Regions from separate parts of the Lysinibacillus sp. LK3 genome, predicted to be linked through region 1. Evidence: a T-box and tRNA genes for the amino acid it is inferred to sense, from the RefSeq annotation. Region 1 holds a T-box; the other holds one or more tRNA genes.
What was found. The T-box of region 1 lies ahead of argS (arginine--tRNA ligase). A T-box ahead of a tRNA ligase gene usually reads a tRNA of that ligase, here a tRNA-Arg.
Positions count from the first base shown of each region.

Region 1 (16,693 bases):
TGATTTCCCCATAATTTGCGGTGAAATGAACTTTCCTTCGATTAACTGAACGATTGTCCATACAATTGCCAGCTTAATCAGCATCAATGGGGATGTAACAAGAGCGATAATGACTGCTGGTGTGATCGCAATAACGGGTCCTAAATAGGGCACCACACTTGTAATCATGGCAAGGAAGCCGAGCAATAAAGCATACTTCATGCCAATAATTAAGAAGCCAATCGTTACCATTGCCCCAATACACATGGATACTAAAATCTGTCCCTGTATGTACGAACTAATTTGCTTGTCCATGTCATGGAAAATGTCAGTTACCTCTTTACGCATACGTGGTGGGCACACTTTCAGCATAAATTTCGGTAATTTTTCGCCCTCTTTTAGTAAATAAAACAGGATGAATGGCACCGTTACAAGTGATAGCACAATACCTGTTAACGTTGAAAGGAAGCCGGTAATACCAGATGCCACACCCTGTGCTACATTGGTCGCCATATCCTTCACTGTTTTTACCATATCCGTTGTGAAGTTATTCAAAACTTCATCAAAATTAAAACTAATTTTATCTAAGTACTCATTAAAACGTGAATGATTTAGGAATTCTACAATGTTTTGTGTAAATGCCATGAAGTACTCTGGGAATTCCTGTGCTAAATTCGTGAACTGATCGCGTAAAAACGGATAGACTAGCACCACAAGTAACGTAATGACACCAATGACCGCAATATAGAGGATTAAAATACCCCATATTCTTGGAATGCGCCATCGTACTAGAATCGCCAGCAATGGGCGTAATAAATAGTAACCAATGACGGCTAGTACCCCTGGTAAAATGACTACTTCAAATAAAACTTGTAGCGGGGTAAAGATAAAGGAAACTTGATTAAACATAAAAATAACACATGCCACCAGTAATAAAATTACCAGTGTAAATAATAGGTTTCTACCACCTAAAAAACGAATAAACTTGGTTGCTAACAGGCTTGAACGCTCTTTTGGTCTCTCTTTTTCCATATATCCACCCCAATCCAAATGCTCTCCCTTTATATTACAGGATAATGCTGGTTTTTGCGAAACATCACTCTAGTGAAATACCTAAAAAATCACTTAAAAAGGCTTTGTTTTGCTCCACATCGATGACAATAGAATCGCCCGCATGGCTAAAGTTTTGGAATTGATAGCTACCCTCGATAGGGATGGTTGCTTTCTCAATGTTTACCTTGCCCTTTGATAGCAATTTAAGTACTTGCTGCATTTCCTCAGTAGATGAATAATCTGTTGTGATATAGCCCTGTGCCGCACCAACAAATTTTGGTAAATGCAACATATTCGTAGGCGTTAATAACTCTGTTTTTAATGCCTCAATCACTTTTTGCTGACGTGCAACACGCCCAAAATCTCCTTCTGCATCATGACGGAAACGCGCATAACCTAGTAACTCCTGTCCATTTAAACGATGAACGCCTTGCTTTAACTCTACCCCAATATTTTCAGACATGTCCTTTTCAACATCCATTTCCACACCATTTGGCGCTAAAATATCCACTAAGGATTCAAAGTTTTTAAAATCAATTAGTGCATAGTGATGAATCGGTAGGCCAAACATATTTGTCAATGTATCCTTTAATAGCTGAACACCGTCTAGGTAGTAAGCTGTATTAAGCTTATAGGATTGATAGCCTGGAATATCCGCGTAAATATCGCGCATAAAGGATACGAGTTTAATGTCGTTGTTTGCTTTATTCCAGGATAATACCATCATTGTATCAGTCCGTGATTTTTCCTCTCCACGTGTATCGACCCCTAAAATCAAATAGTTTTCGATATCCCCTTTGATGCTATCACCCGTAAAATCCTCCTGTGCAACTTTGGTGTCGTTGGCTAATTCAAGTCCGCTGCGATATTGCATGACAGAATAGCCCACAATCACAATAATACACAATAGTAATAGTGTAAAAAATGCTCTCCCTTTACGTAATCGACGCTTTTTAGGACGTTGGGAGCGTCTCGTATAATCTTGCTCTTCCATAACAACTAACTCCTCTATTTTGATATAGTTAATGTAACGATTGATTAGCTAGAAAGTTTCATTATAAAAAGGATCTATTCCATGTTTTTCTATCTAAACGTTATTTTACACCCATTTGCACAGTTTGGCGTAAAACAATGCTATAATATTTTCACAAAAGAAAGGATGATTCAAATGATAGAAAAAGCGACATTTGCTGGCGGCTGTTTTTGGTGTATGGTCAAGCCATTTGTCGAGTGGGACGGTATACATAAAGTCACTTCAGGCTATATGGGTGGCCACTTAGAAAACCCAACCTATGAAGATGTCAAAAAAGGAACGTCAGGTCATTTAGAAGTAGTCGAAATCGAATTCGACCCTGCTATTTTTAGTTATGAGCAGCTCCTTGATATTTATTGGATGCAAATTGACCCGACAGATGCGTATGGACAGTTCCATGACCGTGGTGAATCCTATACTACAGCAATCTTTACCTATACAGATGAGCAAAAGCAAATCGCAGAGGCATCGAAAGAAAAGCTTGCCAATAGCGGACGCTTTGATAAACCTATTGTAACCAAAATTCGCGATGCTGAACGCTTTTATCCAGCAGAGGATTATCACCAGGATTATTATAAAAAAGAGACAGCACACTATCAGCAAGACCGTGCCATTTCTGGGCGTGATACGTTCATTGCAAAGCATTGGGAAAAATAATATAAAAGAGGTGTCTCCAGCTTGTGGGACACCTCTCTTTTATACAATAGCAACAAATTTATTAAACAGAGGCTTCTAAAAACGATTGTAGTGCGTCAAAGAAGCGTTGACCATACTTCTCAAATTTTACTTCGCCTATACCACTCACCTGTCGTAAATCCTCCAGTACAGTTGGTCTCTTATCACATAATTCACGTAACGTTTTATCAGAAAATACAACAAATGGTGGGACCTTTTCCTCGTCGGCAATCTCTTTGCGTAATACCCGTAAGTGTTCAAATAATGGATCATTATCCACCAGCTTCTTCACTGTAACAGCTTCCTTACGCATGACCTGTCGATTGCCAAGCAGCACTTCCTTGCCTTCAGCAGATACATAAATTGTAGGGAATGTACCGTGCTTCACGGCCAGCAAGCCCTCTGCAATTAAAAATTCGATAAAGTTGGAGACATCCTTTGAGGTATATTGTCCTTTTAAAATGCCATAGGTCGATAAACGGGCAAAGCCAAATTCAGCGATCTTTTGATTTTTAGAGCCAATTAGCACCTGTGCCACCATGGTCTTCCCGAATTTTTGTCCCATACGCACAACACAGGCCAGCACCTTTTGCGCATCCTCTGTCACATCTGTCACTGCTCGCCCGTCAATACAGTTACTACAACGCCCACATGGCTCCTCCTCAACTTCTCCAAAATACGCTAAAATCGCATTCTGTAGGCAGCCCTCAGTATGGCAATAATCGACCATTGTTTGTAGTTTAGCTAGCTCCTGTGTAATACGAGCCTCATCCTGTGACTGTTCGATAAGAAAACGCTGTGTTTGAACGTCCCCTGAAGCATACAATAAAATACAAGCACTTGGCAGACCATCTCGGCCAGCACGGCCCGCTTCCTGGTAATAGCTCTCCATATTACGAGGCATTTGATAATGCAACACAAAGCGCACATTACTTTTATCAATACCCATACCAAAAGCATTCGTTGCCACCATGATACGTGCCTCATCTTTTAAAAACCGCTCCTGCTCAGCCATTCGTAAATTCTCTGATAGACCTGCATGATATTTCGCAACGTCTTCACCAGAGCGACTCAGCACATCATAAATGGCATCCACAGCTTTTCGAGTAGCTGCATAAATGATGCCCACTTCCTGTTTATTTTGTTGAACATAATTTTTTACATAGCGTTCTTTATTTTCACCAATTAACACCGAAAGTGCCAAATTCTCACGTGAAAAGCCTGTCATGACCGTTGCCTGCTCATCAATCGCTAACAATTGACGAATATCATCACAAACCGTTGGCGTTGCAGTAGCTGTCAGCGCTAAAACAGTGGGTTTTTGGGGCCATAGCGTAAAAAGCTTGTGGATCGAACGATAGCTTGGTCTAAAATCATGCCCCCATTGCGATATACAATGAGCCTCGTCAATCGCAAGTAATGGGACAGATAAATACGACAATGCTTGAAGAAACGTAGTACTTTCCAGTCGTTCAGGTGCAATATAGAGGAGCTTTAAATAACCCGCACTAGCAAGCTGCATGGTTTCATCCACTTCCTGTGCCGTCAGCGTACTATTAATATAGGCTGCTGGAATATTTGCTGTACGTAAAGCCTCCACCTGATCTTGCATCAGTGAAATCAGTGGCGAAATCACGATGGTTAACCCCTCAAGCATTAGCGCTGGAATTTGATAGCAAATGGATTTCCCTCCACCTGTTGGCATGACACAAAGACTTGACTGCCCTCGTAATGTTTGTTCAATAATCTGGGCTTGTCCTTGGCGAAAGGTATCATAGCCAAAATGATGCTGTAGCATTTGTCTAGCTTGGTCCATGCAAAATTCACTCCTTGTTTGTGAGACCAAGTAGCTTGTACTCGCCCTGTTCATTTTTTTCTAACTCATACAACATGTTGGAGTAGGCAAGTGCCTCCTGTCCAGCAGCATTCGTCAGGATATATTCCGTTTTAGCCTGTACGATAAGACGCTGCCCTTCTACGCGAATTGCCTGAATATCCGTGTCTGAGAAATGAATTTTGGCTTGCTTGGAAGCATAATAGGCAACCATACTTGCCAAGGTTTCCTGTATAGCCTCTGTCCCGACAATCGGTTTCAAAACACTTGCATCCTGGGTTGTCACTGCCCCCTTTAAATACTTGTGAAACATATCTAAAAATAGCATAATTTCATCGGTATTATACGCAAATATATTTTCTCCATATTGTTCGATTGCTTGCTGTACAGCTTCTTTATCCCCTTGCTCAATATAGGGGTATAAATTTTTCGATTGGGAAAGTCGTACACTGGCTGTCATGCCCTCCTCAATCCATTCATCGATGGATGCTTGGAATTCCTTTATAGGCAATATGTATGGCTGCGATGCTCCTTGCTGTTGTCGATTAACATATAATCCGACAATGGCTCCGTTTTCAGCCTCCATGACAGGGCTTCCTAGAGGTATCGATTGTTCCGCTTTTATATAATAAGCCGCTACTTTATCTTGGTATTTTTGAATTGTATAGGGTAAGCCATTCACATAAACAGCTAGCTGATTTAGCTCACCTTCATATAAATTAGGCACTTGCACATCCGCTTGATAGGTTACTCGTAGCAGGGCCATATTATAGGCTGTTGACATGACATGAATAGTCGCTACTACCAGCTTGTCTTGACCAAATTGAACAAGGGCAGTTGGTTTGGATGCCACTAGTGCGCCATTCGTTAAAATATACAGTTGATCATCCTGCTGCCTGATAATAATGCCTGCTCCAACACCATACTCTCCAATCACTTTGACCTCTGGGACAATTTTTTCCTGTTGCTTCGTCACAGCTCCCTCTGTTTCCACCTCTGCCTTTTTATTTTGAAACCATCCTGTCCCTATTTGACTGTCACAGCCTGCTACCAGAAAAGCTGCCGCTCCTAAAATGAGCACTTTTTTATACATACCTTCACCAAAACTTTCTATTCTACATTCTCTCTTCTCTATCATAATCAAGGACTAGTAATGTTTCAAGTTTACATAATATTATTATTGGAAAATTAATATTAGAAAAATGCAGCAACTTCCCTAAAGTCATTTCTTTCTACCCATTAATATTGATGGAAGACAAAATTTGCTGTGAAGATGGAAGGATATTATACCCTCAAAATAATTTTCACATAAAAAGACATGTGCAACCTGACACATGTCTCTTACAATCATTTTTTTCTTAATAGTCCTGTCGTTACTAGAATGCCGAGCATTAATAATACAAAGATCAGATACGTCCATGTATGGTTGCCCGTTAGGTCATAGCAAACGCCTATTAGAATGGGGATAATGGCACTTACCATAAAGCCACCTGCCAGCACCATAGATGACCAACTAGTGGCCTCCTGATCATTTTTGGCTTCATCAAGAGGCAGCAATAGTCCGATTGGAAATAGCCCGCTTAGCACAATGCCAATTAATAAAACAGCCAGCCATAGGTAAATACCCGCTGTCAGCCAGAGTAGCATAAATCCAATCACGCCGACAAAGCTAAACACTAGTAGCCAAGCCATTCGACTTGGCCATTTTTCCATGAGAATTGGTACCGCCATATTCCCTATCATTTGTACAATAGACATAATTGTTAGCATGGCACTGGATGCCTCTAATGACAGGCCTTTATCCTGCAATAGCGGCGTAAGCCATGACATGATTGAGAAAAAGAGTGATGTTTGTAAACTAAAGTACAGTAAAATTACCCAGGCACGTCTAGATGTCCACGGATTACGGATTTCTTCTGACGTAGTTACTTGTTGGAGCTGCTCGTTGTGTTCGGATGGAATTGCCGCTAACCAGATAACGAGAGCAACTATAGCAAGGATTGACCACATACCAAGGGCGATTGTCCAGCTATTACTGAAACTCTGATAAAAAGTCACGGTTAAGGCTGCACTTAAAGTAGCCCCTACGCCTATACCGAATGAATAGATACCGACTACTGTCGTAAAGCGTTCTGGAAACTTTTTCTTAATATAAGCATTTAGAATAGGACCAATCATTGCAATTGCTAAGCCTGCCGCAAAGCTTGTCACGATAAGCAAGAGATAGCTTGCTTGGAAAAAGCGTAGCCCATTCGCGACGACAAGGATGGCCACTAAAAGGGTGATAGCTGATTTCGTGCCCATTTTTCGCTGAAGCGGGACAGCCAAAGGTGCGAATAATCCCATACAAAAAACGGGGATAGCTGTGAGAAAGCTCATGCTTGTATTCGAGACATGTAAGGATGTCATGAGGACATTAAAAAGCGGTCCTATTCCCGTGACAGCTGGCCTCATATTAAGAGCGACAAAAAATATACTAATCACCACGAAGGTGAGTGATAATGTCCAATGTTTTTTAACCAATTGTTTGATCCCCTCTGTTATTACGCAGCCTTCATTTATGAAAAGCTTGCATGGATTCCTCTATCCTTTTATCATGTTTTCGATGGTTGGTCAATGATTGGACAGTTTACCCTTTACATGGCTAAGGCTTCTTACATATTTTCAGGTGATTCAATACCTAATAAGGCTAATGACTCTTTTAAAACAATAGCAACACTCTGACATAATGCAAGACGGGATGCTTGCTGTTCATCTTCTACTAATATTTTGTACTGTGCATAATATTTATTAAATAAACGTGCCAGTTGTAAGGCATATTTCGCTATTTGGGACGGATCAGCCTGCTCAAAAGCCATAGCTACCGTTTTAGGAAACTGTTCTAGTAATAAAATAATCGGCCAAGCCTGCTCTCCTAAAGATTTGAATAGCATATCTTGAGTCGGAGCTTTCTTTTTATCTAAAATAGAGCAAATACGTGCATATGTATACTGTACATATGGCCCTGTTTCGCCTTCAAAATTCATCATTTGCTCGATTGAAAATTCAATATCGTTGAGACGATGGGATTTTAAATCATTAAAAATTACCGCTCCAACCCCCACTTGCTTTGCGACTTGCTCTTTGTTAGATAGAGAAGGGTTTTTCTTCTCCATATTACGCTGTGCCGTCGTTATAGCTTCTGCTAGTACATCTGCTAATAACACCACTTTGCCTTTACGCGTCGACATTTTTTTGCCATCCTTCAGCATCATGCCAAATGACACATGTTGCAGATTCTTTGCCCAAGGATAGCCCATTTTTTCGATGACCTGAAAAAGTTGTTTAAAGTGGAGGGACTGCTCATTGCCAACAACGTAGAACATCTTTTGGGGCTGGTAGTGCTGTTGGCGATACAGGGCTGCTGCTAAATCACGCGTCGCATAAAGCGTGGCTCCATCCGTTTTCGTTATTAAACATGGAGGCATCTCCTCCATCTCCACAACATACGCACCTTCTGATTCCACGAGGAGCCCTTTTTCTTTTAATTCTGTTACAACGGACGGCATTTTGTCATTGTAAAAGGCTTCACCTATAAAGGCATCAAAATGAATTCCTAATAGCTCATATATTGTTTGAAATTCTATGAATGACACATCTCGGAACCATTGCCATAATGCCTGCGCCTCTTCATTACCGTCCTCCAATGCTTTAAAGGCGGCACGAGCCTGTTCATTGAGCGTTGGGTCTTGCTCGGCCTCTTCATGAAACTTCACATAAATCTTTAATAACTCCTCTATCGGGGAAGCCGAAATAGCTTGTTTATCACCCCAAAGCTGATAAGCAACAATAAGCTTGCCAAATTGTGTACCCCAGTCCCCTAAATGATTGATACGAATGGCTTGATAGCCATTTTTTTCTGCAATATTTGCTAAGGCATTACCGATGACCGTTGAACGTAAATGTCCCATCGAGAAAGGCTTGGCGATATTAGGAGAGGAAAAATCCAAGATGACCGTTCCCATCTTTGTTGGCGTAGTACCATATTGTTGCTTGTCGCGCAGAATCTTGCGTAACACCTGTTGCGTCACCTTTTGTTGATCAAGAAAAATATTGACATAGCCACCAACAGCTTGCACACGCTCGATACTGTCATGATTTAATTGACTTGCTATATGTGCCGCGATACTCTGCGGTGATTTTTTCCACACTTTTGCTAGAGTAAAGCATGGAAAGGCTACGTCCCCTAGCTCCAAGCTTTTGGGTTTTTCTAATAATGACAATATGTCCTCTCCTATTATTTGCTGCTTTAATGTGACTGCTATACTGTCGGCGATTTGTTGATTCATTTTGCTCCTCCTCCTGTTCAAATAAAAAAGCCCTCGCCTCTATAATTAGAGACGAGAGCATGATAATCCCGTGGTACCACTCTAGTTGCCATGTCACATGACCACTTTCCGTTGTTAACGAGGTGACGCCCCGCTATTCTCTACTATTTGTTCGAGAATCTTCTCCAAAGTGCGCTTCATTCATGGTTCCTGCATTAGGCTCCCACCATCCCTAACTCGCTTGCCAGTCATTCCATCAATTACTCTCTTTTTCATCGAATTTTTTATGATTTTGACATATATTACAGGACTTTCTAATTGGCGTCAACCCTTTTTTACGTTGCCGTTTCAGCAAAAAACGCTCCTCACAAGGAGGAACGTTTTTTTTCTACATAATGAATCACATCAGCCATAATCGCATACATCTCTTTTAATTTTAATTTCTTATTATCAGAGACTTTCTTCGCTACTTTCTCCGTGACAATTCCTTTTTCTACTAATGTATCCCAGCTAGTCGCATTGGATTCACCCATGAGGACGTCAGCCAAATATTGAGCTAGCTCATCTCGCTCAATAGCTTCATCGCCTTGATTATAAACTTTATTGATGACAATTTCGAGCTGGTCCTTCATTCCTGCTGCACTTTCTCCACCAGCACGTTGCATGCTCTCTTTTAACATTTTAGCAAACTTTATTTTCGTCGCCTTACTGTCTACTTTTAGGTCATTATCATAGCCGCCCACAACAAGGCCGTAATTAATGAGGGTTTGAATGGCTTCATCATACCATTCTCCTTGATATGGATACTCAATTGAAAATGAATCAACATAGGCACCTTGTTTAGCTAATTGCTTGCGTAATGTAGCGATTAATGATTTATCCTTACTCATGTCTCTAAAGGTTACATCGTGCTTCTGTGCAAGAGCAGCCGCAGTCCCAGCCGCTTCACCTGTCACCATCCCTGTTGGAACAATACGTGCACTACCAGCTGCAAGTGATGAATAACCAGCAGAGCGTCCGACAACCAGTAAGCCATCAATATCCTTCGGTACTAACGACCGGAAAGGAATAGCATATTGCTTTGGTGCAGCGATCACATAGCCATAATCATGAGGCGTTTGCGCTTGCACATCGACTGGATAAGAGGCAATGCCAATGCTATCCCACTGATCACTATTTTTCCACAGGTCTGCCATTGGTAATTGATACTCTGCCCAAATATGTCTCGTTTCTCGGACGTAGAGCTCTTCTGGATAGCTGACAATTTCAGCCTTTTCAAACCCTGGGAAGTTTGTTTGTAAATATTTTAGAATGTGTAACGTTTCTTTCTTCCCAGCGACAATCGCCGCTTGTTTTGAGGATTCATTCAAGCCATCAATACCAAAAATCTGTAAGGCATTGATGAAATATTCATCATCTACACGAGCTAAGTTTAACCCTCGTAATCTTGTACCCTCTTGTAATGGCTTGTATTCATCATGTAGCTTTGTAAAGCCCCACATCACCGTATGATTTAAATTAGCACCGCCAAATACACCGGAATTAGCCGCTTTTTTGACTTCATCCCAATTGACATTTTTTAAATGTAGCATTAAAGTCACAGCCATACGCTTATCCTTTATGCCAATATCTTCTCCGCCCACAAAGAAAGGAACGCCCGACAAGGCAGCAAAATCAGCATCCTGTGTAGCATCTATGAATGATTTCCCCGTCACAACATATGTACCGTACTCATTTTTTAATTCCACAGACGTTAATTGTTGTTGTTTGACATTTGCTTTCACAACCTCGGTTTGCACGGATAACGTTAAGTTGGGCTCTTCATCGATTAGCTTTTTAAAGGCTGCCTTAGCACCTACAATGCCAAAAGCGTCATTCCCTCTAACAAGCTCATGCCATTCCTTAAATATTCCCTCACTAATCGAGTTGTTATGGCCATCACGAGGAATGTCGAGGAAATTCAGCATACCATATGTAAATAATCCACCTAACTCTTGTCGTTTTTCGACCAGCAATGTTTTCGCACCATTTCGAGCAGCAGCCACAGCCGCAGCCACTCCCTCTGGCTCACCACCGATGACAATAACATCATATTCTTCCTCTATATGTTCAATTGGTTCTGGCTTTTTATACTCATCTACTAATTTATCGTATGCCATAGAGTTTGTTATTTCTTTAATAAAATAGTAGCTACCAAACCCAACTAAAACTACTATTACACAAGTGGCTGTCCATAATAAGCCCTTACCCATAATATACCTCCAATTGTTAAAATTTCCATCGATGTGTTTATTTAATCATCATTCCCGCCACAAGGGCTGAATGTCCTAGTTGAACGCAGGCATAGCATATCATTACCACAAACGAATAATTCTTTAGCTTACAGCATTCTTATATGAAATTATCATCAAGATAAATGAATGAAATCATTTATGAGGATTGTGATGTTTTTAGTCTAACTTTAGCAACATCTATCTAGTATAAATGAAAGAGCCACGAATAGCTGGCATTCAAAACGGGGATGGGCTTGTGGGCACCAGTGATGATTTACTTGATATATAAACAGTCAGAATCATTTTAGACGAAACCTTTGTGAATAAGCAACTAAAATCCCCGTGGTAAATGATGTCATTTTTCTATTCTTTTTCAAAAATAGTTAATCACACTACAATATAGACGCCTCACTCTCAAAGAAAGTTACACCAAATTTAAATTTTTTATTGTATCTTTATTCAGTTTATGTTTAACAAAAAATGTGGAAAGAACGCCAAACCTTGATTTAATAATGTTTATAGACTATGGAACATATTTCATGCTATACTAGAGCCATTGTGAAAAAAGGAGGAACTTGCATGATTCAAGTTAGTAATGTAGGTCTTCGCTATGGCGATCGTAAACTATTTGAAGACGTAAATATAAAATTCACACCAGGCAATTGCTACGGTTTAATTGGGGCAAATGGTGCTGGTAAATCAACATTTTTAAAAATCCTTTCTGGTGAAATCGAAGCGCAGGAAGGAAATGTATCGATGGGTAAGGACGAACGTTTATCTGTCCTGAAACAAAACCACTTCGAATATGATGAGCATACAGTGCTCGACACAGTTATTATGGGGAATAAACGCCTATATGACGTGAAAACAGAAAAAGATGCTATCTATGCAAAGGAAGATTTCTCAGATGAGGATGGCATGCGTGCTGCAGAGTTAGAAGGTGAATTTGCAGAGCTAAACGGTTGGGAAGCTGATTCAGAAGCGGCTACACTATTAAACGGTTTAGGTATCTCCGATGATCTTCATTACATGCTAATGGGCGATCTTGAAGGTTCTGACAAAGTTAAAGTATTACTGGCACAGGCACTGTTTGGTCAGCCTGATGTACTATTACTCGATGAGCCTACCAACCACCTTGACTTAAAGGCAATTCAGTGGCTGGAAGAGTTCCTGATTAACTTTGAGAATACAGTTATTGTTGTATCCCATGACCGTCACTTCTTAAATAAAGTATGTACACATATTGCGGATTTGGACTTCTCTAAAATCCAATTATATGTAGGGAACTATGATTTCTGGTATGAATCTTCTCAATTAGCGCAAAAAATGGCACAAGACCAAAATGCGAAAAAAGAAGAGAAAATTAAAGAATTACAAGCGTTTATCGCACGTTTCTCTGCCAATGCTTCTAAATCGAAGCAAGCAACATCTCGTAAAAAAATGCTGGATAAAATTGAGCTTGATGATATTAAGCCATCAAGCCGTAAATATCCATTTATCAACTTCCAAATCGGCCGTGAAATTGGGAACGATGTCCTAACAGTAGACGGTCTAACAGCAAGTCATGAAGGCGAAACGCTATTCAAGGACATGCGCTTCTCGATGAACAAAGAAGATAAAATTGTTTTACTTGGTAGCCCAATGGCGAAAACAGCACTTCTTGATATTTTAATGGAAGAAAAAGAAGCGGATGCTGGCACATTTAAATGGGGTGTAACGACATCTCAAAGCTACTTCGAAAACGATCATGACAAGTACTTCGAAGGTTCTGAAAAAACATTAGTAGAATGGTTACGTCAATATTCTCCAGACGATGAAACAGAAAGCTTCCTACGTGGTTTCCTAGGACGTATGCTGTTCTCTGGTGAAGAAGTGAAGAAATCCCCTGCTGTTCTTTCTGGGGGCGAAAAGGTACGTTGTATGCTATCGAAAATGATGCTTGCGACAGCAAATGTTATTTTATTAGATGAACCTACGAACCACCTTGACCTTGAATCTATTCAAGCATTGAACGAAGGCTTAATTCGTTTCAAAGGCGCAATGATTTTCACATCACATGACCATCAGTTCATCCAAACAATTGCTAACCGTGTCATCGAAATCCGTGAAGACGGCTCTATTTTAGATAAGCAGTTAACATATGATGAATTCCTAGAGTGGAAAGATAGCCAAGGCTTAAGCTAAGCTTTACAAAAATCCTCTACCCATAGTGGGTAGAGGATTATTTTGTCTTTCGTGTTTATATGGTTTTTAAAGGATTAAAAGGATTTTTATTGAATTATATAGTATAGCATTAATGAGGGGGTAATCTTCGTGAAGAAAATTGCAATTATATCAGATATTCATGGGAATAAAACGGCATTAGAGGCCGTATTAAAAGACATTCGCTTAAGAAAGATTGACAGAATTTTTTGTTTAGGTGATTTAATCGGCAAGGGCCCTCAAGGTTCTGCCTGTATAGAACTTATCCAACAGAATTGTGAACAAGTCGTACGAGGCAATTGGGACGTATTTATTCAATCCCCTACTGACAATGATTTTCTCCAATGGTTTAAAGATCGATTAACAGCAAAAGACTATCAATATCTCGGGTCATTACCCTTCCATATTGATCTTGAATTAAATGAACAGCTCATAAGATTTTTCCATGCGTCTCCAAGAAGTGAATTTGAACGTATCCTACCAAATCATCCACTTGAAAAGCGTTTATCTATGTTTGAGAATACGGCAGTAACCAATTCAAGCCATTACAAGAAACATCCTGATATTGTGTTCTATGGCGATATCCATACAACTTTTTTACATACATATAAACAAGGAATTCTTTGTAATGTAGGGAGTGTTGGTAATTCACTTGACCTAACTTCTGCTTCCTATGCCATTCTAGATGGAACACAGTCAAACAATGCCATCCAATTTATTAGAGTAGCATATGACCGAGAGGCTGAGCTAATGATCGCAAAAGAACTAGGTATGCCTCAATTAGATCAGTATTATAATGAAATTATGTTTGCCAACTATCGAAATGCTTAGTACCGTCATAATTAAAAAAGAATCCATTTTCATGCCAACATGGATTCTTTTTTATATTCAACGCTGAAAATACCATTGTAGCGCATTCTTGTAGAGGATTTTATCAACAGCCTGTTGATCGAATAGCTGTTGAATCAATTCCACATCCCCATAATTAAAAGGTCGTTTAGCTCTAGTAGACGGGCAATCTGTTCCAAACATGAGGGCATCTGGATTAGCATTATAAATCGCTTGTAAAGCATGCTTCACATCCAGCTCCACACGACCAAAGCCAGTCGCCTTGACACGTACTCCCTTATCAACAAGCTTTAATAAATGTGGCAGCCCTTCTTCCGACAACCCTAAATGATCGATGGAGATGGCTGGTAATGCTTCAATTGTCGAGGCTATCTCCGGTATTTCCTTCGCATCGATATATAATTCACTATGCCAGCCCACCAAATCATAAACCCGTCGTGCAAAGGTTTCTAGCTGTGATAAATCCTCTGAACCACCTCGTCTACTATTAAAGCGTAATGCCCGTACCCCATTGTTATGTAAATGTACAATTTCATCATCCGTGACCGTATTAGGTAATTGCGTTACCCCACAAAACGTGGGACCCAATTGTTTCAATGCTTTTAAAAGATAGGCTTGGTCAAATCCTTGAAAAGATCCTGATACAATGGCGCCTCCCGCTATCTGGAGACGCACTGTGTCCTTTTGATAATCCTCTACTACATAGCTTGGTGGCGTATAACCTTGATTTTCGATAATCGGAAAATTAAAGTCAATGATATGAAAGTGTGCATCAAAGATTCGCATCATTTATCCCCCTTTTCCTTTGAATTTACCATACTCTAACTATAAGTTATAATACGAATTTCTAGCTATTTCTCATAAGGAAAACTTATTGACTTGCAATAGCTTAAGTTCCCTCTTCTCTTTTCAAGTTGATAAAACAAACGTAAAAAATGGTATGAACAATTAAATTCATACCACTCTTTTTAGCTAAGCTAATGCCTTATTCCTCAAATTTTTTAAATGCTAGCACAGCATTATGACCACCAAAGCCAAACCCATTCGATAGCGCAAAGTTAACGTCTTGATGAAGCGCCTCATTAGGAACATAGTTTAAATCACATTCGGGATCTGGTGTTTCATAATTGATGGTTGGTGGAATAATGCCATCCATTATACTTTTCAATGTAATAATGGCTTCAATTCCACCGGCCGCGCCAAAGAGATGTCCTGTCATCGATTTTGTGGAGCTAACCTTTAGTTGATAGGCATGATCACCAAAAACGTGTTTAATAGCCTTTGTTTCAGATTTATCTCCCTCTGGAGTACTTGTGCCATGTGCGTTGATATAATCGATAGCTGACCCATCGATAGCACCCATTTTTAATGCCAGCTTCATGGCATTGGCAGCACCCGTAAAATCAGGAGCTGTAATATGATAAGCATCTGTTGTCACCCCATAGCCAACAATCTCACCCAGAATCGTAGCACCCCTTTGTTTGGCGTGTTCATACTCCTCTAGGAATACGATGCCAGCTCCTTCAGACATGACAAAGCCATCCCGCTCGCTATCGAATGGTCGACTGGCCTTTGTTGGCTCTTCATTCCTAGTGGACATGGCTTTCATGCGGGAGAATCCTGCAAAGCTAAGTGGATTGATCGGTGCCTCCGCTCCGCCTGCTAAAATGCCATCCGCATAGCCATGTCGAATCGCTAAGAAAGCTTCTCCAATCGCCTGGTTTCCTGTCGCACATGCAGAAACAGGTGAAAAGCTTGGTCCTTTAAAGCCCGTTTTGATTGCTAGTATTCCTGCAGCCATATTGCTAATCATCATCGGCACCATAAATGGTGACACCTTCCTAGGCCCTTGATTGAGCATCGCTTGATGATTTTCTAAAATCGTTTCAATGCCCCCAATGCCAGAGCCAATGTAAACGCCTAAACGCTCCTTATCTACCTGATCCATATTTAAATTGGCTTGTGTCAGAGCTTGCTGGGCAGCGGCAACAGCATATTGCACAAATAGATCATATTTACTGATTTCTTTTTTATCCATATACAGCGTTGCATCGAAATCCTTACTCGTCCCAGCAATTTGCGTATTAATGCCGCTAAATGCCTCCCCTTGAATTTTTTGAATCCCTGATTTTCCTGCCTTAATATTCTCCCATAAGGCTGATACCGAATTACCTAACGGGGAAACAACACCATATCCAGTAACAACGACTCTTCGTACCATGCACATCGCTCCTTCTCGTATCATGTCTTACTTTAACAGTTCCTTTAATTGCTCCAGCATCTTTTGAAAGAACGCTTCTCCTACAACACGTTTATATTGTAATGCCCCTTTCGTACTTGAAATAAGTAATACAGCTAGAGCCTCCAAATCATTAGTAGCTTGGAGTGCGCCCTGTTGTTTAGCTTCTTTCAATAGCTCAACAAAGACATCGATTTCCATTTGACTAAGCTGCTGAAGCTTTTCTTGCATTGGTTGCGGTAATTCTTG
Region 1 is NZ_LDUJ01000015.1:85,318-102,010, forward strand. It holds gene VK91_RS11535 (AI-2E family transporter) at 1-1,011, opposite strand, end outside; gene VK91_RS11540 (LCP family protein) at 1,076-2,026, opposite strand; gene msrA (peptide-methionine (S)-S-oxide reductase MsrA) at 2,201-2,722, shown strand; gene recQ (DNA helicase RecQ) at 2,784-4,556, opposite strand; gene VK91_RS11555 (hypothetical protein) at 4,564-5,667, opposite strand; gene VK91_RS11560 (CynX/NimT family MFS transporter) at 5,922-7,097, opposite strand; gene argS (arginine--tRNA ligase) at 7,229-8,902, opposite strand; T-box leader at 8,947-9,166, opposite strand; gene VK91_RS11570 (FAD-dependent oxidoreductase) at 9,247-11,133, opposite strand; gene VK91_RS11575 (ABC-F family ATP-binding cassette domain-containing protein) at 11,734-13,338, shown strand; gene VK91_RS11580 (metallophosphoesterase) at 13,468-14,187, shown strand; gene VK91_RS11585 (amidohydrolase) at 14,245-14,991, opposite strand; gene fabF (beta-ketoacyl-ACP synthase II) at 15,191-16,426, opposite strand; gene VK91_RS11595 (TetR/AcrR family transcriptional regulator) at 16,454-16,693, opposite strand, start outside.

Region 2 (16,693 bases), on a different contig from region 1:
TACAACCATTTTAGCGCATGAATATTTAATAGAGGAATATCGCTTAGGTGATGTTCATATCGGAAAAGAAGTAATGATAGGGGCAAATACAACTATTTTACCAGGTGTAACAATTGGTGATGGTGCCATTGTTTCAGCTGCCACTCTTGTACATAAGGATGTGCCAGCAGGCTGTTTAGCAGGGGGTAATCCAATGCGAATAATATATACTGCTGAACAAATGGCTGAGCGCAAACGTAATGAGGCTGTAGAGTGGTGTACACCAAAGAAATAATAAAAACTCACGTAGTATAGTGATATACTTCGTGAGTTTTTTGCATAAAAAGCTACTCCCAAAAACACTAGTTTTTGGAGTAGCTTTTACTGTTTAAGCATGAGCTGCGTCATAATCTGATTTGAATTCACAAGTGTCATGATCACCTAAGCAAGTTGTTTCAACAAAAGTTGATTTAATTGCAGTCCCATCAATGTCTTCAATTGTGTGAAGTGTTACCTTGTCACCAGGATAAAACTCGCCTTTACAAATACTAACGATCATTTGCTCACTAATTTGTACGAATGGACATGCCATAATAAATCCCTCCAATGCGTAGTGTATGTGGTTCTTTTTGTTATTAATGCTATTCTATATTAAGTTTTTTGAAATGTAAAAAGTAAAATAGAATGAGAGTAATAATCAATAAATGTGTTGATATAAAAGTATTATTGATGATAATGAGATTGAGAATCATTTTAAGTGATTGCTTAAAAATAATTATATAGATATAATTATTGGTTTTCGATATTGAGAATACTCTATTGAAAACTCTTTATTTTTATCAATGATTTGTTAAGAGAGATTCATTATCAATTTTTAGCGAATACTTAAAGTGATTAAAAATTGGTTTGTCACAATTTAGACATATTCTCATTGTCACTAAAGTATTTTGTCAAATTATAAGTAAAATGAGTCATGCTTTTTTTGGAAGTCTTTGCAATTCAATGTGTATAATTAACAGAATAATAAGTATTTAAAGATTTCGATAATTAATAAGGATATCGTTGACTGTATTAATGAAATAAGTTAAAATTCTTTCATAATCTAATTCTCTAATACTCTAGTGAATTAAAGTGAAATGTGAGGAAGTGTCCATATGTCGTCGATAAAAATGTTTGAAAAGCCACTTGGAATGCGCGATACATTCCCGCAAATCTATGAGAAAGTTGAAGCAGTTAGACATGCGGGCAGAGACTTTTTATATAAAAGGGGTTATGAGTTTATTAAAACGCCTGCGGTGGAGTATTTCGATACAGTAGGGAAGGCTTCAGCGATTGCTGATGCTCATTTATTTAAGCTAGTGGATAGCCAAGGAAATACGTTAGTGCTGCGACCTGACATGACTACACCGATTGCTCGAGTAGCTACATCGAAACTATTAAAGGAAATGATCCCACTACGTCTTGCCTATTTTGCAAGCGTTTTTCGGGCTCAGGAAGCAGAGGGAGGCAGGCCTGCTGAGTTTGATCAAATGGGGATTGAGTTAATAGGTGATCAATCAGTTTTTGCCGATGCAGAAGTCATTGTAACGGCAATGGAGCTATTAAAGCATTTTAAATTGGAAGAGTTTAAAATCACAATTGGACATGCTGGTATATTAAATTGCATTTTACAAGATTACACAGAGAGTATCGAACAGCAAACAACGCTTAGAACATTGCTTGTCCAACGAAATTACGTAGGGTTTGAAGAAGCAGTAGAGTCATTTGATCTGCCTAAAGCTAAATCCGATGCCCTCTTACAATTTATTGAAGAAGCCATGAATGTCAGAGATATACGAGATATTGAAAAATATGTCCGCAAAAATGATGCATTAGAATATATGCAACAACTTGCTCAACTACTTGAAATGGCTGATTTAGCTGATTATGTAGCTTTCGATTTCACACTTTCGAGTCATATGAGTTATTACACGGGTATGCTATTTGAAGTATTTGCTGTGGGAAGTGGCTTTTTATTAGGAAATGGTGGTCGTTATGATGGCTTGTTAGAAGTTTTTGGTTCAAAGGTTGGTGCTACAGGATTTAGTATTCGTGTGGATCGTTTATTAGAAACATTAAACGGGCAATCAGTGAAACGACAGGAAGCAACAGTTGTTCTTTTTGAAGAAGAACAATTTGAGGAAGCTTTACTAAAGGTTAAAAATTTACGAGCAGCAGGAAAATTAGCTACTTTGCAGTTACGTAGTAGTCTAGTCGATGAGGCGGCCTTTTTAGCATACTTTACAGAAGTGGTGGTAGTTGGACAGGAGGAAGTTGGCGGTGAATGAATTAACGATTGCAATGCCCAAAGGAAGAATCTTTGAAGAGGCATATCAAATGTTGTTAGAGGCAGGTTTTAATTTACCAGAAGAAGTAGAAATGTCACGTAAATTAATGATTGAAATACCAGAGGAAAAAATTCGCTTTATTTTATCAAAGCCAATGGATGTTCCTGTCTATGTTGAACATGGTGTTGCTGATATTGGTATTGCTGGTAAGGATGTTTTGTTAGAGCAACAGCGAGAAGTGCACGAATTACTTGATTTGAAAATTAGTAATTGCTATATCGCTTCTGCAGGCCTACCAAACACCTCCATGAATGAGATTGCGCCTAGAATTGCTACGAAATATCCGAATATTGCCATGAAGTACTACAAAGGCATTGGAGAGCAAGTGGAAATTATCGAGCTCAACGGTTCTATTGAATTAGCACCAATGATTGGCTTAGCTGATCGAATTGTCGATATTGTTTCTACTGGTCGTACATTAAAAGAGAACGGCTTAGTAGAATATGAATTTATTACTGCTGTCTCTTCTCGATTAATTGCAAATCCTGTAAGTTATCGTATGAAAGGTGAGCGTATTATTGATCTTGTGAGGCGGTTAAAGAAATGTGTAAATGAGCAGAAAAAGTAATCATTTGTAGCTACATATGAAGGACTAAAGGGGATTAATCCTATGAAAATAACAAAGCTTGAAAAAGGCATTTCCTTAAAAAGACCACTTGAAGGAGGAAATGAAGAACAAATAAAAGTTGTACGACAAGTGCTTTCGGATGTTAAGACACAGGGAGATGCGGCGTTACGCACCTATACTGAGCGATGGGATGGCTATGTCCCTAAAAATTTACGTGTCTCTGAAGAAGAAATACAAGAAGCAGTAAGTGAACTCGATCCTCAACTATATAAGGACTTAGCGGAAGCAGCAGAAAATATTCGTTTTTATCATGAACAACAGATACGTTCAGGGTATCACCTAGAACTGGGAGATGGTTCTTGGTTAGGCCAACGGGTAACAGCTTTAGATGCAGTAGGACTATATGTTCCAGGTGGTACAGCTGCCTACCCTTCATCAGTCTTGATGAATGTAATACCAGCGCAGGTTGCAGGGGTGAAACGTATTGTTATTACTTCACCTGCAGGGCCAAATGGGAAACTACCAGCAGGTGTACTTGTGGCGGCTCACCTTTTAGGGATTGATGAGATTTATAAAGTTGGTGGGGCACAAGCAATAGCAGCACTTGCCTATGGCACGGAAACAATTCCCCCAGTCGATAAAATAACAGGTCCAGGAAATATTTATGTGGCACTTGCCAAACGAGAGGTATTTGGAGAAGTAGCCATTGATATGATTGCGGGACCGAGTGAAATTGCTGTGCTGGCTGATGACACAGCCTATCCTGATGAAATTGCTGCAGACCTTTTATCACAAGCAGAGCATGATCCACTAGCTTGTTCAATTCTTGTCACAACCTCAGCGCAATTAGCCAAAAAAGTAGCTGAGGAAGTAGAGAAGCAGCTGCTGAACTTACCGCGTCAAGAAGTAGCTCGTGCTTCCATAGAGAAATTTGGGGTAATTTATGTAGCTGAAACATTGGCAGATGCAGTGGAAGCCATTAATTCATTAGCACCGGAGCATTTAGAAATTGTGATGGAAAATGCGGAGGCGTTAGCTGAGCAAATAAGACATGCTGGTGGTATTTTTATAGGTCGGTATAGTTCTGAGCCAGTTGGTGATTATTTTGCAGGGACCAATCATGTACTTCCAACTAATAGTACGGCTCGTTTTGCAAGTGGCTTAAATGTTGATGATTTTGTGAAAAAATCAAGTATTGTTTACTATAGTGAAAAAACCTGGAGAGACAACGCACCAAAAATTGCACGTTTAGCGCGTATGGAAGGCTTAGAGGGCCATGCTCGTGCAGTGGAATCACGTGGATGGGAGAAGGAATAGGACGATGACAGAAAAGAAACGATATGCAAAGATAGAGCGTACAACGAATGAAACGCAAATTTCTGTAGCAATTGATTTAGATGGTGAAGGCAAGGCAGATATCCAAACAGGCGTGGGGTTTATGGACCATATGCTTGACTTATTTATTAAGCATGGACTATTTAACGGCATAATACATGCAAATGGCGATACTTATATTGATGATCACCATACAACAGAGGACCTTGGTATTGTATTAGGACAGGCTGTTCGAGAAGCACTTGGTGATAAGAAAGGCATAAAACGCTATGGTAACGCCTTTGTACCGATGGATGACGCACTAGCTCAGGTAGTGGTCGATTGCTCGAATCGACCTCATCTAGAGTACCGTGTGCCAGCATTAAAAGAAAAAGTAGGAACGTTTGATACAGAATTAGTGCATGAATTTTTATGGAAATTTGCCCTTGAGGCAAGGATGAATGTTCATGTAATTGTACCTTATGGACAGAATACACATCACATTATTGAGGCAATTTTCAAAGCATTAGCACGTGCGATTGATGCCGCAGTGGAAATTGACCCGCGTGTTAAAGGCGTACCATCGACTAAGGGGCTGTTGACGTGAAAATAGGTGTCATTGATTATGGAATGGGTAATTTATTTAGTGTGGAGCAGGCATTAAAAAGGCTAGGCTGTGAAGTTATTATAACTGCTGATGAGAAGGCATTAGATACAGCTGACGCACTTTTATTACCAGGGGTGGGTGCATTCCCTGATGCCAGAAAGCGTTTAGCTGAAACAAACTTAGATCAATATTTACAGAAGGCACAAAGAGAAAACCGTCCACTTTTAGGAATTTGTCTAGGTATGCAATTATTATTCGAGCAAAGTGATGAAGTAACCCCAACAAAAGGGCTAGGGTTTTTCAAGGGGTGTATTAAACGCTTTAGTGGTAGCCAAGAGGGCCAAGCATACAGAGTACCGCATATGGGGTGGAATGAACTAATTGTGACAAATCGTCCTGCATGGTTACACAATGAAGTATCAGCGAAGCATGTCTATTTTGTTCACTCCTTTTATGCAACAGATATCGTAGAATCAGAGCTTGTTGCCTATGCTGATTACTTCGGCATTCAAGTACCTGGTATTGTGATGAATGGTTCTGTGACTGGCATGCAATTTCACCCTGAAAAATCAGGGGAATTAGGTGTTTATTTATTAGAGCAATGGTTGGAAGGTGTGAAGGCATGCTAACAAAACGTATTATTCCATGTCTTGATGTGAAAGAAGGTCGTGTTGTAAAAGGTATACAATTTGTCTCTATCCGAGATGCAGGAGATCCAGTGGAGCTTGCGAAGTTCTATGATGAACAAGGAGCAGATGAGCTTGTATTTTTAGATATTTCTGCATCACATGAAGGTCGAGAAACGATGGTAGATGTGGTTCGTCAAACAGCGGCTACGCTTGCCATACCCTTTACTGTTGGCGGAGGTATTCGTACGTTGGATGATATGAAGCGTATTTTACGAGCAGGTGCCGATAAAGTTTCAGTGAATACATCCGCGCTGGAAAGACCTGCCCTTATACAGGAAGGCTCTGATTACTTTGGCGCACAATGTATTGTTGTAGCAATCGATGCTCGCTATAGTGAGGAAGATAGCACATGGATGGTTTATACGCATGGTGGTCGCAACAAAACCTCTTGGTCAGCCATTGAGTGGGCCAAAGAGGCTGTCCGCTTAGGAGCTGGTGAGATTTTATTAACAAGTATGAATCAAGATGGAGAAAAATCAGGCTTTGATTTAGCCTTAACCAAAGCAGTGCGTGAAGCTGTGACAGTCCCTGTGATTGCTAGTGGTGGAGCGGGACATGCCGAACATTTTTACGAAGTATTAGCACAAGAGGTAGATGCAGATGCTGCACTAGCAGCCTCTATCTTCCATTATAAAGAAACAAGTGTAGCGCAAGTAAAGGAATACTTACGTGAAAAAGGAGTGGCAGTAAGATGATAGAGAACATTCAATTTGATGAGAGAGGTCTTGTTACAGCTGTAGTACAAGATGCCAATACAAAAGAGGTATTAACAGTAGCTTATATGAATAAGGAGTCATTAGCTAAAACAATTGACTCAGGGGAAACTTGGTTTTATTCTCGTTCCCGTCAAGAGCTTTGGCATAAGGGAGCAACAAGTGGCCATACACAACAGGTGGTTTCAATCAAAGCGGATTGCGATCAAGATGCTTTAATAGTGGAGGTTCTACCGACAGGGCCAGCATGTCATAATGGGACAATTTCTTGCTTCACTGAGGTTATTCAGCAAAAAGAGAAGGTAGGTTCTGTGGACATCGTTTCTAAACTTGCTCGTGTCATCGAAAAGCGAGAGCAGGAAATGCCAGAAGGAGCGTACACTACATATTTATTTGATAAGGGCATTGATAAAATCTGTAAAAAGGTTGGGGAAGAAGCAACAGAGGTGGTCATTGGTGCCAAAAACCGAGATGCTGAGGAAGTAAAATGGGAGGCAGCTGATTTAATTTATCACCTACTCGTATTATTACAAGAACAAAAAGTAAGCATTTATGATGTTCTGCATGTGTTGGAAAAACGTCACGAGGAGAAATAACAGCATATTATTGATTGTGTGGTATAATAGGAGTTACTGTGTAAAGGAACGTAGAATACGTTCCTTATTTCTTGTTTCGGAGGAAATATATTGGAAAAGAAACGTCAAAATGAGACTCAATCGAATATAGTGTCGTTCATTCCAACAGGCGACTATTATTATAAGAAATCAATTCAAGCAATGAACAGTGGACAAATGAATAAAGCCTATAAATATTTACAGCGTGCGGTAGATTTAAGTCCCGACGATCCAATGATTATCTTGCAGTTAGCCATAGTAGAGTTAGAAGGTCAACGTTTTGAGGAAGCGTATGACCTACTTCGTCGCGCCTATCAAATTGATCCAGATAATCCAGAAATCATATTTTACATGGCAGAAGTATCAGGGTGTGTAGGAATCATGCATGATGCAAAACGCTTTGCAGAAGAATATTTAAAGCTAGAACCTGAGGGTGCTTATGCCGATGAAGCAGCAGAAATATTAGAGTTTGTCGCTTTTGAGCAAGATGATTTTGAAGAGCTTGAAGGCTCTGGTGAGGATTTATATCGTCAGGAGCAAGCTCGTCGTTGTATGGAAAAGGGAGATTTTCCTGAAGCTATTACTATTTTAGAAGATTTAATTGAAGATCGACCAGCATTTTGGTCAGCCTATAATAATCTAGCACTCGCTTATTTTTATGTTGGAGAAGAAGAGCAAGCAAAGGCTCTCTTGCATACAGTGCTACGTGAAAATAAGGGCAATCTACATGCATTATGCAATTTAACGGTAATTGCGTATTATGAAAAAAATGAAGATGATTTACAAGAACTGTTAAATGTTCTTGTTAAAATTCAACCCTATACTTGGGAGCATCGTTATAAACTTGGTGCTACCTTAGCCTTAATCAGCCAATATGAATTAGCCTATAAATGGTTGCGCAGCATGCAAAAGAGAGGCTATGTAGGAGATGCAGGATTTTACTTTTGGCTGTCACATGCTGCTTATTTCTCAGGACATGAGGAGATTTCGAAAAGTGCGTGGGATCAGCTTCTAGAGCTAGACCCAGACAAAGAGGGCTTCGAACCTTGGCGCCAACAAGAAAATGAATTTGGACTTGATGCATTGGAGCATGATCGTGATTTTATCGTTGAAAAATTAGAGAGCACTTATACGAGTGAGCGCATTTTTGGTTTATTTTTACTGAAAGGTACAGCGCATAAGCAAGAAATTATCGCCCATCCGAAATGGATTAATATTGAACAATTAGGCTCTTTTGAAAAATTGTTTTTAGCTTATGCACTTGGACATGAATTTGATAAGAAAAATAAAGTAGAAGCAAGCTTTTTACGATCAGTACAGGTCTCAGAAATTTTATTAGAACAATATGGAAAGCTATCATCATTAATTGTACCGCTGTTTCAAATGTGGTTTGTGCTATGTGAACAAGCTTTAATAGAAAATTATCGTTTTACAAATCCAACAGCAATTGCAGGAGCAAATGATTATTTATTCAGATCTTCACAAATGCTTAAAGTGACAAAAAAGGAAATTGCGCAGCAATATGGAGTTTCTGTATCTACTTTATCAAAGTATATTGACGAAATCTTAACGTTTTTGCCAAACAGTCATGATTAATGTGTGAGCAACATAGTTGAATAACTTTATACTTTCACATACGATGAACATACTAACGCTATCACCAATTTTTCCTTAGCGTCATTGATCTTCTTCTATAGATGACGTTATATGTATTGGTTGAATGAAGATAAAAAGTATTCTGTTTAGGGGGAAGTATTTATGTCGGAAGAAAAAATTTATGATGTAGTAATTATTGGTGCAGGTCCTGCTGGGATGACTGCCGCTGTTTATACATCTCGTGCAAATTTGTCTACTTTAATGATTGAACGTGGCATTCCTGGTGGACAAATGGCAAACACAGAAGAAGTAGAAAACTACCCAGGTTTTGAGACAATTTTAGGACCAGAGCTTTCTACAAAAATGTTTGAGCATGCTAAAAAATTTGGTGCTGAATATGCCTATGGTGATGTAACGGAAATCATCGATGGAGAAGAATATAAAACAATTAAATCAGGTGCAAAAGAATATAAAACACGTGCCATTATTATCACCACTGGTGCTGAGTATAAAAAAATGGGTGTGCCTGGTGAAAAAGAGCTTGGTGGCCGTGGTGTCAGCTACTGTGCAGTATGTGATGGAGCATTCTTTAAACAAAAAAATCTAGTTGTCGTAGGTGGCGGAGATTCAGCTGTTGAAGAGGGTGTTTATTTAACTCGCTTTGCTGATAAAGTGACAATTGTCCACCGTCGTGATAAATTACGTGCACAAAAAATTCTCCAAGATCGTGCCTTTGCCAATGAAAAAATTGATTTCATTTGGAATGCAACTGTAAAAGAAATCAATGAAGCGAATGGTAAAGTTGGCAGTGTAACACTACGATCAACTGTCGATGGTACAGAATCTGAATTTGCTACAGATGGTGTTTTCGTCTATATAGGTATGCTTCCGTTAACGAAACCATTTGAGTCATTAGGTATTTTAAATGAGGCTGGCTATATTTTGACAAACGAAACGATGGAAACAAAAATTCCAGGTATCTTTGCAGCTGGAGATGTTCGTGAAAAATCACTTCGTCAAATTGTAACAGCAACTGGTGACGGTAGTATTGCCGCGCAAGCTGTTCAACATTATGTAGAAGAGCTATTAGAGAAAATTAATGCCTAATAGGGCTATTTTAAGGAAAAAAATACAATTTTAATGTGGTTTTAATATTGCTGTAACTTGAATGACATATAAAAGGTGTATGATAAAAATGTAATTAGCAATCCCCCTTTTATTTTGTTTAGTAGGTTGTTTCCGCCTCCAATAGGTGGGAGCAACCTACTTTTTTATGTGTAAAAAATCAAATAATAATATCACGATAAACGTAAATTTCGCCCAAGATGAAATGGTTATCTTTGAATAGAACTAAATTGTTAATTGTCTGCGTACAAGAGTTGTAAATGAGGACAAAACTTACAAGGTCTTGTTATAATGAAGAGTAGAATGCAAAAGTGATTAGAGGTGTGCCTATGCAAAGAATTGCAAATTTAATTGCCGTAAAAGACGGTAAAGTATTATTACTTCAGAAACCAAGACGAGGCTGGTATGTAGCTCCAGGAGGGAAAATGGAGAGTGGCGAGTCAATCTTCGAGGCTGCTATTCGAGAGTTTCAAGAAGAGACAAACGTCATACCTTTACATGTTCATTTAAAGGGTGTTTATACGATGATCATTAAAGAAAACAATGACGTAGTGGATGAATGGATGCTCTATACATTTGTTGCAAAGGATGTAGATGGAGTACCATTCGAAGAAACAAGAGAAGGCAAACTTGCATGGCACCCAGTAGAGGATTTAGCACATTTGCCAATGGCTGAAGGAGATCGAACTAATTTACAATTTGCTGTTTCGCAATCAGGCATTCAGTATGGCACGTTTGACTATACAACGAATTTTGAATTACTTCATCAGAAAATACAAATTTCAAAAGAACAATAAAGGAGTTGCATGACAGTGGTGGTTGAAGGCCAACAAAGTACACATGAATTGGTTATTATTACAGGAATGTCTGGGGCTGGGAAAACAGTAGCTATTCAAAGCTTTGAGGATTTAGGGTATTACTGTATTGATAATTTACCACCTGCGTTACTTACAACTTTTTTAACCTTATTAAGAGATTCTGGTAAAAACAGTACCCGAATTGCAGCAGTAATGGATATGCGCGGAGGCGACTTTTTTGATGCTCTAATTGGCGCATTAGACCATATACTAAAAGAAGGCGATATTGTTGCTCGTATTTTATTTTTAGATGCAGATGATGCCACATTAGTCAGACGGTATAAAGAAACGAGACGTGCACATCCATTAGCAGTGAATGGTTTACCTCTAGATGGAATTAAACAGGAACGAATACTTTTATCTGAAGTAAAGGGTCGTGCCAATTTTGTTTATAACACATCTAACATGAAACCAAAGCAATTACGTGAAAAAATCGTAAAAGAATTTGCAAGTGAGGCAGATACTATTTTTACCGTTAACATTATGTCCTTTGGCTTTAAACATGGTATGCCGATTGATGCGGACTTAGTGTTTGATGTTCGTTTTCTTAAAAACCCATACTATGTGGAGGAGCTACGTCCAAAAACGGGTCTTCAAACAGAGGTATCTTCTTATGTGTTAGCGTTGGAAGATACGCAAATCCTTATACAAAAACTGACGGATTTATTAGACTTTATGATTCCTCTCTATCGACAAGAAGGTAAATCACAGCTTGTTATTGCTTTTGGTTGTACTGGGGGCCAGCATCGCTCAGTGACATTAGCAGAATTTTTTGGTGCATATTTTGCGGGCAAGGAAAATACGGTTATTACGCATCGTGATATTAATCGTAGAAAGGAATGAGTGAATGGGGAAAAAGCAAACAAAGCTTGTGGTAATTGGTGGTGGCACAGGGCTCTCCACGTTACTTCGCGGTCTGAAGCATCACCCATTTGATATTACTGCTATTGTAACAGTAGCAGATGATGGTGGATCTTCAGGTCGTTTACGTGATGATTACGATATCCCACCGCCTGGTGATGTACGCAATGTGATTGCAGCATTATCAGATATTGAGCCCCTTGTAGAGCAAATGTTTCAATACCGTTTTTCGGCATCTGAAGACTTACGAGGTCACTCCTTAGGGAATTTAATGCTTACAGCCCTTACTGATATTACTGGTGATTTCAATCATGCTATCAGTGAGATGGGAAAGGTTTTAAAAGTTCATGGTCGAGTTATTCCAGCAGCTAATAAAAAAATCACCCTACATGCTGTGCTTGAGGACGGTTCAATTATCGAGGGAGAATCAAAAATCCCGACAGCGACGAAACGCATTAATCGCGTTTTTTTAGTACCTGAAAATGTGCAACCGTTGCCAGAAGCTATTCGTGCAATACTTCGTGCAGACTATATTTTAGTAGGACCAGGAAGCTTATATACAAGTATTATTCCGAATTTGCTTGTTAAGGAAATAGGTGAAGCAGTTGTTAAGGCTAAAGGAAGAAAAATATATGTTTGTAATTTAATGACACAAAAGGGTGAAACCATTTCCTATACAGCAGGCGATCATGTAACAGCCATACATAAGCATGTTGGCCATGATTTTATCGATTCCATTTTAGTAAATGATGAAGAACTCCCTAACCCTGTAAAAGAACTGTATAAAGAAGAAAGAGCGGAACCAGTAACATTTGACGTAGCAAAGCTTGAAAGTATGGGTTTAGAAGTTATCAAACGAGACATTGCTACAATTCGACCAGATGGAACGGTTCGACATAATGCTACAAATGTTGCAGAATGGCTGGTAGATTATGCTGATATTTACCATCAAAAAGTAAGAGGACCAATAATAGAAACATAATGGCTTTATTGTATATGGTAAGATGAACATATACATAGAAATCATGATTGAAAGGGGGGCGTGATATGTCTTTTGCTTCTGAAACAAAAAAAGAATTGACACAAATAGAAGCGGACAATCATTGTATGAAAGCAGAAGTTTCTGCCCTAATTCGTATGAATGGTTCATTATCCTTTGCAAATAAACAACTAAGCTTAGACGTGCAAACCGAAAACGCTGCAATTGCCAGAAGACTATATACGATTATGAAAAAATTGTATCCGTACAATGTTGAATTACTTGTTCGTAAGAAAATGCGATTGAAAAAAAATAATGTGTATATATGCCGTGTAAGAGAAGGAGCGCGTGAGCTATTAATTGATTTAGAAATCATCTCAGACGACTTTCAATTTAACCATACTATCTCAAGAAAGCTCATTCAAAAGAGCGGCCAAAAAAGAGCTTATTTAAGAGGAGCCTTTTTAGCAGGAGGTTCCGTCAATAATCCAGAAACATCGGCTTATCATTTAGAGGTTTATTCTTTATATAAAGAACATGGTGAGGCATTAATGGATTTGATGAATGAATTTGAACTCAATGCCAAAACAATTGAACGTAAAAAAGGCTTTGTAACTTACTTAAAAGAAGCAGAAAAAATTTCAGATTTCCTTAATATTGTTGGAGCGCATCAGGCTATGATGAAATTTGAAGATGTTCGGATTTTGCGAGATATGCGTAATAGTGTCAACCGTATTGTGAACTGTGAAACTGCCAATTTAAATAAAACCATTGGAGCAGCATTACGGCAGGTTGAGAATATTCGATTTATTGAAAATTCAATTGGTCTTGATCAACTACCAGAGAAGCTTCGTGAAATAGCACGTCTCCGTGTTGAATACCAAGATGTGACATTAAAAGAGCTTGGTGAAATGGTATCTAGTGGAACGGTTAGTAAATCAGGTGTTAACCATCGATTGAGAAAAATTGATGAGATTGCGGATGCATTAAGGCGTGGTGAAAAAATAGGTGGTTAAGTTATCATACTTTTCAGGTATGAATGTCATGCTAATCGCTTATTGTTCTTTTGCCAGTAAGTAAGGTAAGATAAAACTAATAGATGAACGGTAGTGAAGGGGAGTTTTGAGAATGATTGAGAGAAGAGTCCAGGTTAAATTAAAATTAGGACTACAAGCTAGACAAGCAGCACTATTTGTGCAAGAAGCAAATCGTTTTAGTGCTGATATCTTTCTAGAAAAAGATGAGAAAAAAGTAAATGCCAAATCCATTATGGGTGTTATGAGCTTAGCAGTTGCTAAAGGTACCGAAGTGACTTTAAGCAGTGAAGGTAACGATGCTGAGCAAGCGGTTACAGCATTGGCAACAATTATTGAAAATGAAGATTAACATTCATTAAATACAAAAGGCATCACAGAGCAATTCTGTGATGCCTTCTATTTTTTTATTTATTATCGCTACGGTGCATAATATGATCGATTAAACCGTATTCTTTTGCACGTTCAGCAGTCATGAAGTTATCACGATCTGTGTCTCTTGCAATGACTTCAAGTGGTTGACCAGTGCGTTCAGATAAAATGCCATTTAATTTTTCACGTAAGAATAGAATACGTTTAGCAGCAATTTCAATTTCTGTCGCTTGACCTTGTGCACCACCTAGAGGTTGGTGAATCATGACTTCAGCATTTGGTAAGGCAAAACGTTTACCAGGTTCTCCAGCTGCAAGTAGGAAAGCACCCATTGATGCAGCCATACCAATACAAATTGTTTGTACCTGTGGTTTAATGATTTGCATTGTGTCATAGATAGCCATACCAGCCGTAATGGATCCGCCAGGTGAGTTAATATAAAGAGAGATATCTTTATCTGGATCTTCTGCTTGTAGGAAAAGAAGCTGAGCGACAATGGAGTTAGCAACATTGTCATCAATAGCACTTCCTAAAAGGATAATACGGTCTTTAAGTAGACGTGAATAAATGTCATATGCACGCTCACCACGACTAGTTTGTTCAATAACTGTAGGAATTAAATTCATGTTAAATCCTCCTTAAAAAGCTAAATTCGAATACCTTTGCTGAAAATTTTCCTTTGTATTTCAGCTGTATCCTTATCATACACATTATAGTCAGGGAAGGTCAAATATTAACCCTGCTAAAGTGAAATTAAAAAAATAAATTGTTTTTGCATTCTATGGTTGAATTATATAGGATAGGCTTGTATAATGATTAAGGTTATAAGGTTTAAAGTACAGGACACTATTTTGCAGGTATGCTTCAAAAATGAGGGTTATCTACATCATGCTTTTCGTAAGCCTAGAGTGAGTACTTTTTTTTTGTGTCTTTTGCCCTCGTGGTGTAATGGATAACACGTAAGATTCCGGTTCTTGCACTGGGGGTTCGATTCCCTCCGAGGGCGCCATTTTACTGATCAATTGATATACTGTTATAGCTCATCTCCTAATAAGTAGTTTAGCAGCCTGCTTACTGGAGATCGAGAGGAAGAATAAAGGGAATACTGTCCTAGTTGGCATTATTCCCCTATTTATTCCTTTCAAACCTTCAAAAAAGCAACAACTCCAAATTATTTTTTAGTGAACATACTGTACGTGAGACTAGTAATAGTCGAAAAAAAAGAATCCTATCTGAGGGGATTCTTTTTTTTGCCTAAATTTATCGAAATTTGGCATGGTTCTTATTGTATATATATTAGTTTTAGGTTAATTTTCTTGTTATTTATACATGTTTTTTCAAATTATATGAATTTATTATAAATTTATATGAAAAAATATTTAATTTTATGCGAAAAGTTGTTGTCTAAATACTATAATGTTAATATAATTGACCTAATAGTCTAACATTTCCGAATTGCGAAAAATAATACGTAATTCGGAAAATTATCGAACTAGGGGGAAATACAATGAAAAAAACAGGTTGGATGTTACTGATGATTATTGCAGCTTTAACATTAGCACTTGCAGGTTGTGGTACAAAAGATGATGCATCTTCAGGTAGCTCATCTTCAGAAGATGGTGGAGATGGCAAAAAGGTTTACAAAGTAGGTACTGAGGCAACTTTTGCACCATTTGAATCTGTTGACGATTCAGGGAAAATTGTAGGGATTGATGTCGATATTCTACAAGCTATTGCAGATGAGATGGACTTTGAGGTTGAGTGGAATAATATTGGATGGGAGCCAGTGTTCCAAACAATTAAGAACGGTGAAACAGATATCGGTGCTTCTGGAATCACAATTACGGAAGAGCGTAAAGAATCATTTGATTTTACAGAACCGTATTATGAGTCTCAGTTATTAATTGTTGTGAAAGAAGATTCAAAGATTAAATCTCTTGATGAATTAAAAGATAAAAAAGTATCTGTACAAATCAATGCAACTGGTCATATGGCAGCGAAAAAGCTACAAGGGGAAGCAAGTACAAATATTATGGCTTTTGAAAGTCAGCCAATCGCTATCCAAGAGATGCTAAATGGTAATGTTGATGCAGCTATCGGAGATAATGCAGTAGTTTATGAATATATCAAAGCTCACCCAGATCAAAAACTAAAAGTAATTGAAGATGATGCATTCGAAAAAGAATACTATGGCTTCATGGTTCAAAAAGGGAATAAAGAATTGCTAGATAAATTAAACGAAGGTCTTAAAAAGATTAAAGAAAACGGTAAATTAAAAGAAATTACAGGCATTGATTTTCAATAAAAATGAATGAAATGATGCTACTAACATAGTAACTTTGCTAACAGCTCATTTATTAATTGTAATTTAAAGGGGAATGGGGTTTTCGGATGGACATCTTTGACTTACGCTGGGACATTGTCTGGAACTACCGAGATATGTTTATACGAGGTATTGGCGTAACACTTATTTTGACACTTAGTGGTTATTTTGGCGGTATTCTATTAGGACTATTTTTAGGCCTTGGAAAATTATCGAGTAAAAAATGGATTTATTGGCCATCTAAACTATATATCGATTTATTCCGTGGAACACCGATGCTTGTACAAATCTTGTTAATTCACTTAGCAGTTATTCCAACAATTTTTGGTCATTCTTTAGGTTATATGGTATCAGGGATTACAGCGCTTATTTTAAACTGTGCTGCTTATAATGCGGAAATTTTCCGTGCAGGGATTCAAAGTATTGCAAAAGGGCAAATGGAGGCTGCTCGCTCTCTTGGATTAACGCATAACCAAGCGATGCGTAAGGTCATTTTACCTCAAGCATTTAGACGTATGATTCCGCCATTGGGCAATGAATTTATTGCATTATTAAAAGATTCTTCACTCGTAACTGTAATTGCAGCACCAGATATTTTATACGCTAGTAAGGTCGTAGCTGGTGCAAGCTTCCGCTTCTGGGAACCGTATATCGTTGCAGCATTATTATATTTAG
Region 2 is NZ_LDUJ01000004.1:23,240-39,932, forward strand. It holds gene VK91_RS03490 (DapH/DapD/GlmU-related protein) at 1-274, shown strand, start outside; gene VK91_RS03495 (hypothetical protein) at 368-571, opposite strand; gene VK91_RS03500 (ATP phosphoribosyltransferase regulatory subunit) at 1,134-2,306, shown strand; gene hisG (ATP phosphoribosyltransferase) at 2,299-2,934, shown strand; gene hisD (histidinol dehydrogenase) at 2,977-4,251, shown strand; gene hisB (imidazoleglycerol-phosphate dehydratase HisB) at 4,256-4,855, shown strand; gene hisH (imidazole glycerol phosphate synthase subunit HisH) at 4,852-5,484, shown strand; gene hisF (imidazole glycerol phosphate synthase subunit HisF) at 5,478-6,239, shown strand; gene hisIE (bifunctional phosphoribosyl-AMP cyclohydrolase/phosphoribosyl-ATP diphosphatase HisIE) at 6,236-6,853, shown strand; gene VK91_RS03535 (tetratricopeptide repeat protein) at 6,944-8,467, shown strand; gene trxB (thioredoxin-disulfide reductase) at 8,630-9,574, shown strand; gene VK91_RS03545 (8-oxo-dGTP diphosphatase) at 9,922-10,389, shown strand; gene rapZ (RNase adapter RapZ) at 10,399-11,292, shown strand; gene yvcK (YvcK family protein) at 11,297-12,292, shown strand; gene whiA (DNA-binding protein WhiA) at 12,358-13,305, shown strand; gene VK91_RS03565 (HPr family phosphocarrier protein) at 13,418-13,675, shown strand; gene clpP (ATP-dependent Clp endopeptidase proteolytic subunit ClpP) at 13,731-14,321, opposite strand; tRNA gene VK91_RS03575 (tRNA-Arg) at 14,630-14,704, shown strand; gene VK91_RS03580 (basic amino acid ABC transporter substrate-binding protein) at 15,203-16,000, shown strand; gene VK91_RS03585 (amino acid ABC transporter permease) at 16,087-16,693, shown strand, end outside.
Region 2: it has a tRNA-Arg gene. The T-box ahead of argS (arginine--tRNA ligase) is inferred to sense a tRNA for this amino acid. The anticodon was not compared.